4 regions of the Halobacillus trueperi genome follow, and region 4 is predicted to be linked to each of the others. Evidence: predicted binding sites of a transcription regulator. Region 4 holds the regulator's gene; each other region holds the start of a gene.
The links. The regulator LexA, encoded in region 4, represses DNA repair genes until DNA is damaged. The targets are predictions, from matches to a motif close to CGAACATATGTTCG.

Region 1 (4,655 bases), on a different contig from region 4:
ATAATCGGTTGTGATGCCGATATGCTTTCCATCGATCAAAACCGCCAGCGCTTCTTCATTCAATCGGTTTCCTTTACATTTCGGACACGGTTTTTGAGCCATGTACTTTTCCATCTGTTCACGAATGTAATCAGAGCTCGTTTCACGGTAACGGCGAGAAATGTTTGGAATGACGCCCTCGAAGAAAATATCGTTTTCCCGTACTTTTCCAAAATCATTTTCATAGCGGAAGTAGATTTTGTCCTCACCACTTCCATAAAGCACTTTCTCTTTATGTTCTTCCGGCAGGTCACGGAACGGTTTATTCATATCGATTCCGTAATGATCGGAAACACTTTTCAAAAGCTGCGGATAGTATTGAGAACTCTGCGGTTCCCAGGCAGCAATCGCATGTTCGTTCAAGGAGCGACTCCAATCCGGGATGACAAGGTCGATGTCAACTTCAAGCTGTGTGCCTAACCCGTCACATCGGTTACAAGCTCCATAAGGGCTGTTGAATGAGAACATTCTCGGCTCTAATTCACTAACGGAAAAACCACAGATTGGACATGCGTGGTGTTCACTGAACATCAACTCTTCTTCACCTATAACGTCCACAATCGTGTGCCCGCCACCAAGTTTAAGAGCTGTTTCAATAGAGTCAGAAAGTCTGCCTTCCACGCCTTCTTTTACGACGATTCGATCGATGACGACCTCAATCGAGTGCTTTTTATTTTTCTCGAGATTTATTTCCTCGGAAATTTCGCGCATTTCCCCATCGACTCGAAGGCGGATATACCCTTCCTTCTGGAGCTGTTCAAAGACTTTGGCGTGTTCACCTTTTCTACCAGACACAACAGGCGCAAGAATTTGAAGCTTCGTCCTTTCCGGATATTCCATCACACGGTCGACCATCTGCTGAACCGTTTGTGAACTGATTTCCACTCCGTGCTTCGGACAAGTCGGACGACCGATGCGGGCGAACAACAGACGAAGGTAATCATAAATTTCCGTTACCGTACCTACAGTTGATCGTGGGTTACGGCTAGTTGTTTTCTGATCAATGGAGATCGCAGGGGACAGGCCTTCTATGGAATCCACATCAGGTTTGTCCATCTGACCTAAAAATTGTCGTGCATAGGCACTTAGTGATTCAACGTAGCGTCTTTGTCCTTCCGCATAAATCGTATCGAAGGCCAAAGAAGACTTCCCTGAACCGGACAAACCGGTCATGACGACCAGTTTGTTTTTCGGGATGTCGATATCGATATTTTTTAAATTGTGAGCACGTGCTCCTCTAATACTGATATGTTTACTGGCCATACTCTTTTCATCCCTCCGCTTTTAATTCCAACAGCACATCACGCAGTTCGGCTGCCCGTTCGAAATCGAGATCGCGTGCGGCTTGTTTCATTTCGGTTTCCAAATTATCGATCATTTCTAGACGTTCTTTCTTCGTCATTTCTGAAGGCTTCTTACCTGTATCATATCCAGCTTCGTCTTCGGCAACGTTCGTCGCTTTAATCACGTCACGTACTTCCTTCTTGATCGTTTTCGGTGTGACGCCATGCTTTTCGTTATAAGCGATTTGTTTTTCACGACGTCTGTACGTTTCATCAATCGCAAACTGCATGGATTTTGTCATCTTATCCGCATACATAATCACTCGGCCGTTTTCATTACGTGCCGCTCGACCAATCGTTTGGATGAGGGAGCGGTCGGAGCGCAAGAAACCTTCCTTGTCCGCATCCAAAATAGTGACGAGGGAGACTTCGGGAATGTCCAGTCCTTCACGAAGCAAGTTGATTCCGACAATAACATCGTATTTACCGACCCTTAAATCACGGATGATCTCAATACGTTCCAGTGTCTTAATTTCCGAGTGTAAATAAGCAACCTTGACTCCCAGGTCTTTAAGGTAATCGGTCAGATCCTCAGACATCTTCTTCGTTAATGTCGTCACGAGGACACGTTCGTTCTTATCTTTCCGTTTATTGATTTCCCCTACAAGGTCATCAATTTGACCATGTATTGGGCGGACGTCAATTTCAGGATCCAGTAACCCTGTCGGTCGAATGATCTGTTCAATCATTTTCGGTGTATGTTCAATTTCATAAGGACCCGGGGTCGCAGAAACATAAGCAATCTGATTGATATGTTCTTCAAATTCAGGAAACATGAGCGGCCGGTTATCCATTGCTGAAGGCAGTCGGAAACCATGGTCCACCAGTACTTGTTTTCGCGCTCGGTCCCCGTTATACATTCCCCTCACTTGAGGAAGCGTAACGTGAGACTCATCCACCATCATAAGGAAATCGTCTGGAAAATAATCAAGCAAGGTGTAAGGTGTTGCGCCTTCTTCTCTGAAAGTCAGGTGTCTCGAATAGTTCTCGATTCCAGAACAAAAGCCCATCTCGTTCATCATTTCCAGATCGTAATTTGTCCGTTGTTCAAGCCGCTGGGCTTCCAGCAATTTATCTTGGTCACGCAATTCCTTTAGACGGACTTCTAACTCTTTTTCTATATTTTTAATCGCTTTTTTCAGCTTTTCTTCACGCGTGACGAAGTGTGAAGCAGGGAAAATCGCTACGTGGTCTCGATCTCCGACAACTTCACCCGTAAGTACGTCGACTTCACGAATGCGGTCGATTTCATCTCCAAAAAATTCCACCCGCATCGCATGTTCCTCTCTTGATGCGGGGATGATTTCAACGGAATCCCCACGTACTCGGAACGTCCCGCGCTGAAAGTCGATATCATTTCTCGCATACTGGATATCTACAAGGTTTCTCAATAACTCATCGCGGTCTTTTTCCATTCCCGTTCGAATAGAAAGCACCTGGCTGCGGTATTCGTCGGGAGAACCGAGACCATAGATACAAGAAACACTAGCAACGATGATGACATCGTTCCGCTCAAACAGGGCAGAGGTAGCTGAGTGACGCAATTTATCAATCTCATCATTGATGCTCGCATCTTTTTCGATAAAGGTATCTGATGAAGGCACATAAGCTTCTGGCTGATAATAGTCATAATAACTAACAAAATACTCGACAGCATTGTTCGGGAAAAACTCTTTGAACTCACTATATAACTGTCCAGCAAGCGTTTTGTTATGGGCGATGATCAGTGTCGGTTTATTCACTCGCTCAATGACATTGGACATCGTAAATGTCTTCCCTGTACCTGTGGCCCCGAGCAATGTCTGATGCTTATCTCCTCGTTCAATCCCTTGAACAAGTTCCTCAATCGCTCGCGGTTGATCCCCTTGAGGTGAATACTGTGAAACTAATTCAAACTTCTCCTCCACGACGAAAACCTCCGTTCATTGTCTATACTCGTACTTTTTAGTTTACCACAACAGTTTACCATTCTAACATCGAACGAACAAACATTCGCATCTGAGTGTTAACTGTCAATTACTGGATGACCTGGTGTGGAATAAAATTCCACACCAGGTCATCCAGTTTATCCCATTTTCAACGATAAAAAAAGCACTTTGCAGATTGCAAAGTGCTTCGTTTATTAGGAATTCAGCGTTTGGTTGTATTCGTTGACTTCGAACAGATCGGTCAGCTCGATGTCTGGATTTTTATCTTTGAACCAACGTAGAGAGAAGTCGTTTTTAAAGAGGACAAGCGGATTGCCTTCTCGATCTTCTGCGAGCATGTTTCGCTCATCAAACAGCGACTCATCCACCTGATCTTCTTTCAACCAGCGAGGGATGCGCTCGCCTAGAGGAGTCAATTCAATGTCCACGTTGTACTCGTTCTTCATGCGATATTCAAAGACTTCGTATTGAAGCTCACCAACCGCTCCGATGATATAATCTTCGAATCGATAGCGTTTGAACAACTGAATGGCGCCTTCCTGCACAAGCTGTTCCAACCCTTTTCGGAACTGCTTGGATTTCATGACGTTCTTCGCTGTTACTTTCTTAAATAATTCAGGAGGGAATTGTGGAAGTTCATCGTACTCGAAATTGGACTTTCCGGTCACGATGGTATCCCCAATTCGGTAGACGTTCGGATCATAGATTCCGATAATATCCCCGGCATACCCTTCCTCTACGGTTCCTCGGGAAGAAGCCACGAATTGCTGGGACTGTGCCAGCTTGAACGTTTTTCCTGTACGGGAAAGCGTAACGTTCATTCCACGTTCAAATTTTCCTGAGCAGATTCTTACAAAAGCGATCCGGTCGCGGTGCTGTGGATTCATGTTCGCCTGAATCTTAAAGATGAAACCAGAGAACTCTTCATGATCTGGAGAAACGATACCTTCTGTCGATTTTCTCGGCGCCGGCTCAGGTGCCATATCAATGAATGAATTGAAGAAAGTTTCCACTCCGAATGGGGCGAGAGCACTTCCGAAAAAGACAGGCGTCTGATCTCCGCGCATCACTTTTTCCATATCAAACGTATCCCCAGCTTCAGCAACCATTTCCATTTCTTCTTCCGATTCTTGGAACGTGGCATTTTCCGTCAATTCAGGGTGCTGATCAAGCTCGCTGTAAGGAATGTATTCTTCTTCCTCGTTTCCTGTGTAATGAACGAATTGCTCATTTTCACGATCGAAAACGCCTAAGAAGCGCTTGCCCATCCCTGCCGGCCATGTCATTGGATAGGTTTCAATATTCAACGTTTCTTCGATTTCTTCCATCAATTCCAACGGCTCAC
Region 2 (4,655 bases), on a different contig from region 4:
CTCCGATGGTGGATCTATCCCGGGAACCAAGATGGGGACGTGTCATGGAGGGCACAGGGGAGGATACCTTCCTGAACAGCCAATTTGCCCGTTCCTTTGTAAGAGGTTTTCAAGGAGATCTGGAAAATGATCCTTATAAAGTGGCCTCCTGCGTCAAACACTTCGCTGCCTATGGGGCGCCGGAGGGCGGTCGTGATTACAATACCGTAGATATGTCTGAATGGCAGCTGCGAGAAAACTACCTTCCGGCATATAAAGCTGCGTTAGACGAAGGTGCTCAGATGGTAATGACGGCTTTCAACATCTTAAATGGTATGCCTTCCACAGGTAATGAACCTTTGATGAGGGGACTTCTGCGGAATGAATGGAACTTTGATGGTGTGCTCATTTCTGATTGGGGCGCGGTGAAGGAATTGATCCCTCACGGAGTAGCCGAAAATGAAAAGCGAGCAGCAGAAAAAGCCATGAAAGCAGGCGTCGATGTCGAAATGATGACGTCCTGTTACGTCAATCATGTAGAGGAACTGATCGAGGAAGGGACATTGGAAGAAAACATCCTTGATGAAGCCGTTCTGCGCATCCTTCAATTGAAACAGAAACTCGGCCTGTTCGATAATCCTTACCGAGGAGCGAGTGAAAAAGAGGAAGAGACCTTTATTCTCTCCCCTGAAAACAGAAAAGCTTCCCGTGAATTGGCTTCCAAATCAATGGTGCTTTTAAAAAACGAAGAGATTCTGCCGTTGCAGAAGGATCAGAAAGTCGCTTTGATCGGTCCTTTCGCAGACAATACGGATATACTTGGCCCGTGGTCCTGGGGAGGTTCCGCCGAAGACACCGTTACGGCTGCTTCCGGCATCTCCCAGTACTTGAATGAAGACCAGCTATTAACTTCAGCCGGATGTGATATTGAGACTGGAACAAAAGAACAATTGGAAGCCGCTCTGCGAAAAGCAGAACAAGCGGAAACCATCGTCGTAGCGCTTGGGGAGCATTCCGATATGAGTGGGGAGGCGGGATGCCGTGCAGACATCCGTATTCCTGAGGTCCAGTTAGAGCTGTTGAAAAAAATCAAATCCCTAGGAAAACCTGTCACAGCCGTCCTTTTTAATGGACGTCCCCTTGATCTACGCGAAGTCATCGAGAACGCAGATGCCGTCATAGAAGCTTGGTATCCAGGAACAGAAGGTGGGAACGCGCTCGCAGATATCCTATTCGGCGAAGTGAACCCTTCGGCTAAACTGACGATGTCGATGCCTTACTCTGTAGGACAAGTGCCGATCTACTATAATCGTTACAATACGGGTCGTCCTAAAGGTGCACCAGATGCGCAGGAGCGTTATGTATCCCAATATCTCGATATCCCGAACGAACCGCTGTACCCGTTTGGTTATGGATTGAGCTACAGCCGATTTGAATATGAAGAACTTACGATATCCTCAGTGCGGATCCACCCAGATGAGCCCTTGAACGTTTCTGTTAAAATAACCAACAAAGGCGACTATGCAGGGGAGGAAATCGTTCAATTGTATGTAAGGGATCTAGTCGGCGAGGTTGTACGCCCGCTGAAAGAGCTGAAGGACTTTCGGAAGGTCTATCTCAACCCTGGAGAGACAAAGGTTGTCGATTTTACCCTCACAGAAGAGCAGCTTAGGTATTATCATGCGAGCATGGAACTTAAGAGTGATGCAGGGGAGTTTGAGGTTTTTGTAGGGCCGAATAGTCGGGATACGAAGTCTGAGAGATTTACGCTTGATCGTAAATAATTTCTATTCAAAGTCACATGGATTTTTCCGTGTGGCTTTTTATTTAAGAAAAAGGCGAGGAGGGGTGCTTCTTTTAAGATATAAATTATCTGCTAATACAAGTGTCTTCCTTGGTGAATGCGCCTGACCACAAGTTTCTGTAAGAGTCAATCTTTGTAAGACTAAATGGAGAAAAACGAAAAGGCTTAACTACTCCGGTTAATTTAAATTTATGGAATCATGCAGTCCCCATCTTCCTTAAAAGTTGGGGGCTTTTTTGAAAGCATCTTTTGATAATGGTTTATTTAATGGCTTTTTGTAAATATTAGAGGTTGAAACAGGAGGTGAACGAATGAAAATTAAAGGAGCCATTTTATTAGGCGTGTTAATTGCAGCTGTTTTGAACGGTTGCACAGGCAACGAACAAAATGAACCGGAAGATGTGAATTACCAACCCACACGCTATGACCAGGACGATCAAAGAAATCGTTTGGACAGAGATAACGGCGAGGATACGAGGCCTGACGTTGATTATCCGATCATCGATAGAGAGGATCAGGAGATCGAGTTTGGTGACAGGGAAATTGATCTTGAGGAACCTTTTGAAGAAAATAACAATAAGGACGATAACCGAGAAATGGATGAATAACATATGTAAAGCATCGGTGCGCGTTTGAAAAAGTCCCTGGCCTCTGCCAGGGTTCATATTGTCCTGTTGCATTTTAAATAAGTAATATCCGTTAAGCTCGAAAACCTCTGCCTCTTCACTGAATACCTCAAGTCTTCCCCTGAAATTCAGCGACTTCGGCTGAGGTTTGCGTGAACATCCAAACTTGGTCGTTCCGCACCTGTTCCCCAGCCATTTCTCCATGCTTATATCAGTGTTATTAACCATTATTAAATCCCAGGTTATTCTCATATATGAGACCTTCATTTACCAGTTTACTTCTAAAACCGTTGTGGTAACATATACATAAATAGAACAAGTGTTCGTATTCATGTTAAAGGATGTGATGATCAATGAATGGAGTATTGAGAAGGTCTTTAGAGGAGAAGCAACAACTGGAACTCATCTACATGGCTGACCAAGGGAAAATCTCACAAAGGGTCATCCGCGTTGTTTCCATCAAAGAGGAGACCGTCCTGGCTTATTGCTATACTCGTAAGACTGTCCGGTCATTTAAGCTTGCCAATATTTTGTCTGTAACCCCTTATAAAAAGCGGGAGAAGTATAAAAAAACACCTTGAAATACAGTTTTCGAAATATGTAGAATGTACGGTTACTCCTAGCGGGGACTATAGAAGGTACATCAGGATAGATGAGAGCTGCAAGAAAATAAGTATGTAAAAAAGAACCACAATAATAGTGGTTCTTTAGTCTTTCATGGATCCCGCCTCACGCGATGTCATGGCCCCTATCCCTGCGCTTACATCCTTTTGAATTTCCTGCTTTACTTTTTGTGGATCTGTTCCGGGATGGTTTGGGTCCATCAATGATTTCGGATTCTCTTTTCTTCCTTGTCCTACCTCAGTTCCTGCCTTTGTCTGGTTCTTTGCCACTACAATCACCTCCATACCCGTAGGTTTAGCCATAACTCAAATATTAATCGGGTGTATATTCTTAATGAAATTTCCTCCCCCCTGTTTTGGTGAAATTCTTATTAAATAAATTTAAATAGAGTGATTATTTGCATCAACAGACCTTAATAGAAGTCAAACCTGGTCTGATTTTGAAAACAATTCCCAAAGCTTTCTAGGATCTTTTTCATTGTTCATGCTCTTGAGATGAGACCGGAATTAAAGAAATCGTTTCTCAAATTGATACCCAGTGGGAGTTAGGGAAGCTGATTACTACAAGCGTGAAGAATATCACCTGCGGAACCTTTTTGCATTAGCCGGCAGAAGGTCAATATGAACACGTGAACTATCTGCATTTTCTCTTACTGGTCTTACAGTACATGTATTACCTCAAAAAAAGAGCCTCTGAAGATGGAATAAAAACAAAAACTGAAACCGCTCGATTTATTCAGACGGAATATCTTTACCTTTAAAAATTAGGAGAGAGAAGTACATCATCCCTGCAATTTCGATGCACCAACGAAAAAGGTTTAATCTAAGAGATGGAGAAACTTTTGTTTCTCCATCTCTTTTATGATTTCCACTTTAGTAATGGAAATAATTAGCCGATAATTTCATTAAATAGAGAGTACATATTACAAACGCAACAATCTTCATTAGAGGCATGTATAAAATCACACTACAAATAAACTAATAAGGAGACTTTCACTATCATTGTTTTAAAGATTATTGGTGTAATTGCCTTGTTTATTCTAATAGTTAAACATTTTTCACCTCCCCTAATATTTTCTGCAGCGATTCTTGTATTCCTTTTAGCTCTTGCTTTTTTCGGAGGGACAATGCTTAAAGTTATAGGTGTTATTGGATTGCTTGTTTTAATGGTTAGATATTTCTCCAGTTTCATTGTGGTTTCAGGCGCAATTCTTGTACTACTTATTTCCATTGGTTTTGTTGGTGGAATATTTGAAACGGTTTCTGACTTCATTAAGGGTGATAATAGAAATTATCGTGACTCCGAAGAAAGGTATGGTGATTATGAAGAAGGCTACACTGATGATGACAACACACACCATGTTGATCCTCACTATGTGGAAGGTTACGAACGATCCGACGGCACTTTCACTTATTCTTAAAGGCTCAATTTTGAGTTGATATTGTTAATTACCTTAAGAAGTCGGACTCTTAGTTGGAACTTATAGTGCTGTCATTACGTAGAGGTAGGAAGAGGGGGGTGTTTCTATGTATGGTGTTACTTATTTTTACGCTTTAGCAGCGATTGGGTTGCTATTTTTTATTCCATATTTGATCATAAGAGACCTTAAGATGGGCCGGAAA
Region 3 (4,655 bases), on a different contig from region 4:
AGCTACAAAATGAAAGCTTTCCTGTTTATAGTCCTCCGAAAATGTTTCATTTCTTGATTCCAGTGTCGTGATGGCCATGGATAAGGATACATAAAGCATAACAGCAAGTAAAAGAAGAACGGCCACCCCGGCATATTGAAATTTCTTTTCTTTCAAAGTCCTGTACACAGATTTCTTTAAAATCATGACCATGTCACCTTCTCTGGTTGAACAGGATTTTCGTTTTCATAGGAATCAACAATTTCACCGCTTTTCATTCGGATAACAGAATGAGCCATCTCACCGATTCCCTGGTTATGGGTGATAATTAAAACCGTCGTTCCGTACTGCTCATTGACGAACTTCAACAACTTCAAGATATTTTTCCCTGTCTCTTCATCGAGGGCACCTGTCGGTTCATCACAAAGTAAAATCTGCGGGTTCTTAATCAGTGCTCTCGCAATCGCGACACGCTGCTGTTCACCCCCGCTCAGTTGAGAAGGGAATTTATTTTTCTTATCCCACATTCCTACTTTTTCTAACGTATCTTTCATATCAAGCGGCTGCTGGCTCAATTCCCGCCCCACTTCAACATTTTCTTCGACGGTCAGTGTTGGAATTAAATTATACTGTTGAAAAATGAACCCTACGAAATTCCGTCGGTAATCCGTAAGTTGGCGATCCTTCAATTGATCAAGAACCGTGTCTCCTACTTTGATTGATCCTGAATCGTAACGGTCGATTCCCCCAATAACATTGAGCAGCGTGGATTTCCCTGACCCTGAAGGGCCAAGAATCGTTACGATTTTTTTATCTGGTACTTCTAATGACGCCTGGCGCAGCGCCTGAACTGTCACTTCTCCGCTCTGATACGCTTTATTGACTTGATTTGCGAAGATTGCCATATCATCATCTCCAATTAAAAGTTTTGTAATAAAATACATCATTTATTTCATTTTTAGTGTACCTCAATAAAAAGAGAAGTCAATAACTTTTTGAAATATTTATATGTATATATTTCATTATTTATCATCCTGTTCACTATTTTTATTGCAGATAATGGCTTGTGGAAGACTCGATTTCGAGACTTTTCGGGGTTCGTTTGTCGTGTTGAGCGTCAGGGGTGGCTGGGAAGCTACTCGCTTTCCTGTGGGGGAGTGGCAAGCTTCCTCGGACTTCGTCCTGCGGGATCTCGCCTATCTCCTTTCTCCCACGGGAGTCTCGCAGCTTCCCAACCACCCTTTTCCATGAAGGTGAGAAACGAACTCCTTTACTGTGGGAGGGTGCCTTCCACTATCCTGGTGTTATAAGCATAAAGCGCTCTATAACAAGCTTTTCGTATGCAGAATAGCGTCCTTAGGAGTTCATTCTCCTCCAATTACCATGGGCATAAAAGCTACTTATTCCGGAAGTGGTTTCAAGATACTTTTATGGCAAAAGGGCGGAGGGGAATGGCGAGACTCCTACCTTAAGTGTGCAGGCGCCTCGATCAGCGGCGTATGGACTGGACTGAGCTGGCGGAGATAAAGGAAACACGAAGAACGGAGTGATTCGATGTTGACTTATCGTACAGAAGCGAGGGAAGTCTCACTAGCCGCTAGGCGCCGGAACCGGATAACTAAGAGGAAAAAAGTGCTTGGTGAGACCCCGCAGAGCGAAGCTTGAGGAGGCTCACCGCGCTCCCGCGGAAAGCGAGCCATTCCCCGCAGCCCCCATCCACTCAACAAATGTCTCGAAACTGAGTCTTCCACAAACGGGAGCTTTAACGAAAGAAAACCCAGGCAAGCGCAAGGCTTTGCCTGGGTTCTCTATTAGAAAGATGGAAGGTTGTCCAAGTTGTTGGATTGAATGCCATCTGGTTCACTGCGCAGATGGTCTTCTCCATCTTTGCCTCGAATGAGGTTCACGTGTTCCAGTTCACCACTGTGCGCCATTTCATGTGCTCGCTTATAATCGATCACTTGTCCTGACGACAGTTGCATTTCAACAATGCTACCTTGCCCGTTTTTTCTAACGGCGACAATTCGTTCTGGCATCATTCTCAACCTCCTCAAGAATTATTTTGTCCAAGAACCCAGATAATATGATCATCATTCCTGTGGAGATTATTGTATGTTTTAATAAAAAAGACAGCCAAAGAGGCTGCCTTTTCATCTTACATATCGTGAGAAGATTTTTGTTTTTGACGCGAATGCTGCCTGTTTTTCACTTTATGAGATCCTTGAGCCGGTTCCCCGTATGCTTGTTTCGGCCCTAGTGGTAAGTTCGGTTGTTCTTGCTGTTTTGGTCCCATGCGTCTACCCATCAAAATCCGCCTCCTTGATTATCTGCGTTTACGAGCTGCTTCAGGCCCCTCCAACGCGGTCGCACCCGGATAACTTAGGCGCTGATCACGGTCGGACTCCACTCTGCCGGATTTTTTCAACTTTTTCTCTTGTCGATCTCTACCCATTCTAGAACGCCTCCCTTCTCTTTTAGTATGGAAAAGAAAAGGGAGGCTATGCCTGGGAATCATTTTTTGAAATCGTCGAGAAAATCCTTTTGAAAGCTCGTATTCACCTGAGGGTTCGTAGGATTACTGAGGTTACGGAAAGGGTTTTTGCCGTATTTCTCAGTCAGATCATCAATCGTTTGATACAATTTTTCCTTGCTGGCATATTGTTCAAAATTAAAGAGATCAAGTTGTTGACTGACTTCTGATTTCTCCGCCAGGTCGCTCGCGGTAACGCCTAGCAGACGAACAGGCTGCTGATTCCAGTGGTCATCGAATAATTGCATCGCCACTTGAAAAAGATCTTCAGACGAATGGATGAATTCCTGCAGCTGCCGACTACGAGTCACTGTTTTACGATCATGATAACGAATCGTCAACTGCACATTTCTCGCAAGAACCTTTTTATTTTTCATCCGACCTTCCACTTTATTGGAAAGTCTGCGAATGACCGTTTGTACCTCCGTGTCATCCGTCGTATCCTGGGGAAGCGTTGTTGATGTGCCGATACTTTTAAATTCATGAACAGCCTCAGGGTCAACAGGCCGATCATCCATTCCATTCGCTCTATTTTTTAGTCGCTCTCCATTGATTCCAAGAACACCCTTCAACTCAAGGACAGGGTGTTTGGCTAAATCCCCAATGGTTTCTATGCCGACTTTCCTTAATTTCTCTGCTGTTTTCGACCCGACTCCGTACATTTCTTCTATCGGTAAAGGCCATAATTTTGTTTCAAGATCTCTTTTCCGTAAGATCGTGATTCCCATAGGCTTTTTCATATCAGAAGCCATTTTTGCCAAAAATTTATTTGGAGCTACCCCGATACTGCATGGAAGATCGAGTTCTTCATTAATCCGCTGCTGGATACGTTCGGCTATTTCTGGAGGAGAACCTTGGTCCGCGCAGTCGGTAATATCCATATAACCCTCGTCTATGGAAACCGGCTGAACGAGCGGCGTCACATCAGCTAGAATTTTGAACATCTCTTTGGACGCTGTACGGTACCGTTCAAACGTCGGTCCCATGACAATGAGTTCAGGGCACAACCGTCTAGCCTCTCCTAAAGGCATCGTCGTTTTAACCCCGTACTTGCGGGCTTCATAACTGCTTGTGACAATAATCCCGCGTCTTTCTTCAGGGTTTCCTGCGATGGCAAGCGGCTTTCCTTTTAATGATGGATCAAAGGCTGCTTCCACAGACGCATAGAAACTGTTCATATCGACATGAAAAATGACGCGTCCTTTTTTTGGATACCATTTGGACTGCATAACGTTCTTCCTCCATTGGAACATTTGTTCTCTATTATATCATGATATGCCTCGTTATTGTTCATCTACGCTTCATTTATTGTTTGTCTAATACATAAAACTCATAATCATGTTATTGAACTAACTGGCAGGATTGTGGAAGACTCAGTTTTGAGATGTTTTCGGGGTTCGTTGCCATGTTGAGCGTCAGGAGTGGCTTGGAAGCAACTCGCTTTCCTGTGGGGGAGCGCCGAGCTTCCTCGGACTTCGTCCTGCGGGATCTCGCCTATCTCCTTTCTCCCACGGGAGTCTCGCAGCTTCCCAACCACCCCATTCCATGGATGTGAGAAACGAACCCACATACACAGTAGGAGCATCTTCCAAAACAACAGCTTTCTAGTTGAAAAGGGTTCTAAAGCAAGCTTCAGAATACATGTGTCCAGTTTCAAGAGTGAATCCATTAACTTTTATAAACCTCGAAAGCTGCTTATTTTGGGAGTAGTTTCGAGACACTTATATGGTAAAGGGGCGGAGGGAAACGGTGAGACTCCTATGGGACGTGTGGGACAGGTGAGACCCCGCAGAGCGAAGCTCGAGGAGGCTCACCGCCCGCCCCATGGAAAGCGAACCTTTTCCCGCAGCCCCTAAACGCACACAAAAGTCTCGAAACTGAGTCTTCAAGAAAAGGGAGCTTATGTGGAAGACTGTAATTTAGATCATAAAAAAAGACTCCCTGAAAATTCAGGGAGTCTTGGCTTGTTATTGTGCGACTTCTTCCACGATCGCTGTTACGAACTCTGTGATTTTCTCAAGTTCGCTTACTGGCATGCGCTCGTTGGTTGTATGAATCTCTTCGTAACCTACACTCAAGTTGACTGTAGGTACGCCGTGGCCTGCGATGACGTTGGCATCACTTCCACCGCCACTTGTCAGCAGTT
Region 4 (4,655 bases):
TTGTTCAATCATTGACAGACCTTACTGCACGGCAGATCCGGTACTACGAACAGCACGAGCTGGTTCAGCCGGCCCGTTCAGAAGGGAACCGTCGCATGTTCTCATTTAATGATGTCGATCGGCTGCTTGAAATCAAAGACTTGATCGATCAAGGTGTGAACATGGCCGGAATCAAGAAAGTTCTGAAGCTGAACGATCAGCCAGATAATGAAGTATATGACGAGGATCAAGTGAAGGAAGTTCATAATGAACTTACCGAAAAAGAACTACGTCGTATGCTGCAACGAGAACTATTCACAGCGGGAAGACAAGGTAAATTAGCAATCAGACAGGGAGAAATGTCAAGGTTCTTCCATTAATTTTGTGTTGAGAGGAGAAATTCAATGGGTTTAACAAAAGAAGAAATCTACAAAAAAATCGATGAGGAAAACGTCAAGTTTATCCGTCTTCAGTTCACGGATATGCTTGGTACGATCAAAAACGTGGAAATTCCACTAAGCCAGTTGGATAAAGCTATTGATGGCATGATGATGTTTGACGGGTCCTCCATTGAAGGATTCGTTCGTATCGAGGAGTCGGACATGTATTTGGTTCCAGACCTGGATACCTTCGTCGTTTTCCCTTGGACTTCAGAAAAAGGGAAGGTCGCACGATTCATCTGTGACATCTACAACCCAGACCAAACTCCTTTTGAAGGATGCCCACGCTATAACTTAAAGCGTAACATCAAAAAAATGGAGAAACTCGGATTTTCTGCTTTCAACATTGGTACAGAACCTGAATTTTTCCTATTCAAATTAGATGAAAAAGGCGAACCGACGATGGAATTGAATGATAAAGGCGGCTATTTCGACTTGGCACCGACCGATCTTGGTGAAAACTGCCGTCGTGACATCGTCCTTGAGCTTGAGGAAATGGGCTTTGAAATTGAAGCCTCTCACCATGAAGTCGCTCCAGGTCAGCACGAAATCGACTTTAAATATGCGGATGCCGTCAAGCACTGTGATGATATTCAAACATTCAAACTTGTCGTCAAAACCATAGCACGTCAACATGGCTTGCATGCAACGTTCATGCCTAAGCCGTTGTTTGGCGTGAACGGATCTGGTATGCACGCGAACATGTCTCTTTTCAACGAAAAGGGTAATGCTTTCTTTGATGAGAAAGGGAAGGAACAACTGTCAGAAGTGGCTTACCAGTTTACAGCAGGCATCATCAAGCATGCAACGAACTTCACAGCCGTGACAAACCCTACTGTCAATTCTTACAAGCGTCTTGTACCAGGGTATGAGGCTCCATGTTATGTAGCATGGTCCGGTCAGAACCGTAGTCCGCTCGTACGTGTTCCAACATCCCGTGGTTTGAGCACAAGAATCGAAGTTCGGAGTGTTGATCCATCAGCGAACCCATACATGGCGATGGCAGTCCTTCTTGCTGCTGGACTTGATGGTGTGGAAAATAAACTGGAAGCACCTGCTCCAGTCGATCGGAACATTTACGTTATGGATAAGAAAGAGCGTGAAGCACACGGAGTCAAAGACCTACCTGCTACTTTGTATGATGCATTGGAAGAGCTGCATCAAGATCCAATCATGGTAGAAGCTCTCGGCGAACACCTATTTGAACATTTCATTGAAGCGAAAGAAATTGAATGGGATATGTTCCGCACACAGGTTCATCCGTGGGAACGCGAACAATATTTACAGACGTATTAAACCTTAAAACCCTTGAAGCTAATAGCTTCAAGGGTTTTTCTATGCCTCACGAAACAGTTTGAATAGGGTGAAGAAAATTTCAAGATTTTGGTCGTATACTTTAGTGGATGTGTTACATATAATATTAGTAAGAACAAACGTTCCCTATTATGGAGGTGTCACCAATGGAAGCATTATTCCAACGTTCAAAACTCGAAAAGATGAAGTTGGAATGGATCTATATCAACCATAAAGGCGATTTGTCTCAACGGGTGATTAGAGTGGTCGACATTCAGGATGAATATGTAATTGCTTACTGCTATGAACGAAAACAAGTGAGAACGTTCAGAAAAAATAATATATTGTCTGTATTTCCTTTAACCTCCATCCGGAAAAGTTATGGAGCATGACAAAAATAAAGAAAGAGGCGAGTTTAACAAAACTCGCCTCTTTCAATTAATGTACGGTTCTGTATAGACCGACGACTTTCCCTAAAATGGATACGTCCTGTAATAGGATCGGTTCCATTGTTGCGTTTTCAGGCTGTAAACGAACGTGATTTCTTTCCTTGAAGAATCGTTTGACAGTGGCTTCTTCATCTTCTGTCATCGCCACGACGATGTCGCCGTTCTGAGCGGTTTGCTGTTGTCTGACGATGACCATGTCGCCGTCTAGAATTCCTGCCTCAATCATACTTTCCCCCTGGACGATCAGGACGAACGTGTTGTCATCAGATCCTGCGAGTGTATCTGGAAGCGGGACATATTCTTCGATATTCTCTACAGCTGTAATCGGTGAACCAGCCGTGACTTTACCGATTACTGGAGCATAGGAGGCTTCACTTCTCGGAATACTGTGATCTTCTTCCAATTCAATGACTTCAATGGCACGAGGTTTCGTCGGATCGCGTCTAATGTAGCCTTTTTTCTCTAATCTGGATAAGTGACCATGTACTGTTGAACTTGAAGCGAGACCAACGGATTGACCGATCTCTCTTACGGATGGTGGATATCCTTTCATTAAAACCTGCTCTTTAATAAAATCTAGTATTTCCTGCTGCCGTTTTGAAAGTTTACTCATAGATTAGCACCTCGTACATAGGATTATAGTAACCACATTGTACCACTTATGATTCAAAAATACAAACACGCGTTCGAAAAAACCATTGACAAGAACCTGTGTTCGTATATAATAAAAGTAACAAACACGAACACAGGTTCTTAAGAACGTTCGTTCTATGAAAACGGAGGGGTTATGTATGTTTAACAAATTATCGAAGCTGGATTACACCTACATTATTCTTTTTATTGTTAGTTTTATCATTCTCTATTATTCTATGGTCACAGCTGTTTAATAGAGAAAGAGAGAGGAACATTCAATTGAAGGTGATTTTATACTGCAGGGTAAGTACGGAAAAAGAAGCTCAAGTGACATCATTAAACCGCCAAAGAACCGAGTTGACTTCAATGGCAGACAGTCACGAATTTGAAGTTGTGGAATGTATTGAAGAACAAGCGAGTGGTTACGATATTGAGCGGGACGGGATCTTCCGTATGCTGGAATGTTTTTCTTCCGGGCGTGCGGAAGCTCTGTTAATTCAGGATGAGACTCGATTGGGACGTGGGAATACGAAAATCGCATTGTTTCATCAATTGAATCGGTTGAATATTAAGGTGTATTCTTTATCAAATCAGGGAGAGTTGCAGTTATCAGAGTCGGATTCTATGGTTTTACAGATTGTGGGGATCGTAGAGGAATACCAGAGGAAAATACATAATATGAAAATACGCCGGGGAATGAGAAAAGCCGTTGAGGGCGGCTATGACCCATCAATCAATTTATCCAATCGGGACCAGGCGCCAGGTCGTGAGAGAATCAAATTTCCTATTGAAGAAGTTGTCCGGTTAAGGAAAAATGAGCTGACGTTTAAAGATATCGCTGCGACACTAAGAGGCCTTGGATATGATGTATCGAAGGCTACGGTTCATCGCAGATACAAGGAATACCTATCGCTTGAAAAAGAAGAAGAATCACGGTAATATATAGTTTAAGGACAAGGATCTGTGGATTTCTTGTCTTTTTCATGTTTTTACGATCCAGACTATGAGTAAAGGAGAAGGATCTATGTTATCTAAAGAAAAAATTAATCGTATAAATGAACTAGCGAATAAATCAAAGCAGGAAGAGCTTTCGAAGGAAGAAAAAGCGGAACAGCAGAAGCTGCGTCAGGAATACTTGAAAAATGCTCGTCAATCTTTCAAGAATCAGCTGAAAGGAGTTACCGTCATCGACCCGAATGGGGATGACGTGACACCTAAGAAGCTTCGTCAAATGCAGGAAAACGAAAAAAAGAACTAATTTTTAAATCTCCGTGTTCGATAATTTTCGAATGCGGATTTTTTTGTTTAAAACCCTTAATAAGGGGGAAATTAGGTAGGAGGTTGTGCAAAGATTTCGCACAACGCTTGTTTCAAAATGAATTTCATTATAGGATAATACATGGTACATATACCTGAAACGAAAGGGGAATGTTGAACATGGCAAACAGCCTTGAACAAACATCAATCAATACGATTAGAACTTTAACAATCGATGCAGTAGAAAAAGCAAACTCCGGACACCCGGGGATGCCGATGGGTGCAGCACCGATGGCATATACGCTATGGACTCAGTTCATGGATCATAATCCGAAAAACTCGAACTGGTTCGACCGCGACCGTTTCGTCCTATCTGCTGGACACGGATCTATGCTTCTTTACAGCTTGCTCCACTTATCCGGTTATAACGTGACGATGGACGACCTTAAGTCCTTCCGTCAATGGGATTCCAAAACCCCTGGTCACCCAGAGTTTGGTCACACAGACGGTGTAGAAGCAACTACAGGTCCCCTTGGACAAGGTATTGCAATGGCGACCGGAATGGCAATGGCTGAAGCTCACCTTGCAGCGAAATATAACCGTG

Region 1: a site for LexA is predicted at 3,364-3,377, ahead of uvrB (excinuclease ABC subunit UvrB). Genes of this name have one in related genera too.
Region 2: a site for LexA is predicted at 2,722-2,735, ahead of DYE48_RS15470 (WYL domain-containing protein). Genes of this name have one in related genera too.
Region 3: a site for LexA is predicted at 3,756-3,769, ahead of DYE48_RS03220 (DNA polymerase IV). Genes of this name have one in related genera too.

Annotation. Positions count from the first base shown of each region.
Region 1 is NZ_QUAE01000003.1:127,842-132,496, forward strand. It holds gene uvrA (excinuclease ABC subunit UvrA) at 1-1,302, opposite strand, end outside; gene uvrB (excinuclease ABC subunit UvrB) at 1,310-3,289, opposite strand; gene DYE48_RS05530 (peptide chain release factor 3) at 3,505-4,655, opposite strand, start outside.
Region 2 is NZ_QUAE01000015.1:39,168-43,822, reverse strand. It holds gene DYE48_RS15480 (glycoside hydrolase family 3 N-terminal domain-containing protein) at 1-1,763, shown strand, start outside; gene DYE48_RS15475 (hypothetical protein) at 2,095-2,391, shown strand; gene DYE48_RS15470 (WYL domain-containing protein) at 2,763-2,990, shown strand; gene DYE48_RS15465 (hypothetical protein) at 3,117-3,302, opposite strand; gene DYE48_RS15460 (hypothetical protein) at 4,064-4,453, shown strand; gene DYE48_RS15455 (hypothetical protein) at 4,560-4,655, shown strand, end outside.
Region 3 is NZ_QUAE01000002.1:122,520-127,174, forward strand. It holds gene DYE48_RS03195 (ABC transporter permease) at 1-186, opposite strand, end outside; gene DYE48_RS03200 (ABC transporter ATP-binding protein) at 183-884, opposite strand; gene DYE48_RS03205 (DUF3892 domain-containing protein) at 1,791-2,015, opposite strand; gene DYE48_RS03210 (small acid-soluble spore protein P) at 2,135-2,284, opposite strand; gene DYE48_RS03215 (YpzI family protein) at 2,303-2,431, opposite strand; gene DYE48_RS03220 (DNA polymerase IV) at 2,491-3,738, opposite strand; gene DYE48_RS03230 (M20/M25/M40 family metallo-hydrolase) at 4,477-4,655, opposite strand, start outside.
Region 4 is NZ_QUAE01000005.1:112,399-117,053, forward strand. It holds gene DYE48_RS08470 (MerR family transcriptional regulator) at 1-359, shown strand, start outside; gene glnA (type I glutamate--ammonia ligase) at 384-1,715, shown strand; gene DYE48_RS08480 (hypothetical protein) at 1,880-2,104, shown strand; gene lexA (transcriptional repressor LexA) at 2,151-2,774, opposite strand; gene DYE48_RS08490 (YneB family resolvase-like protein) at 3,074-3,733, shown strand; gene DYE48_RS08495 (DUF896 domain-containing protein) at 3,819-4,052, shown strand; gene tkt (transketolase) at 4,232-4,655, shown strand, end outside.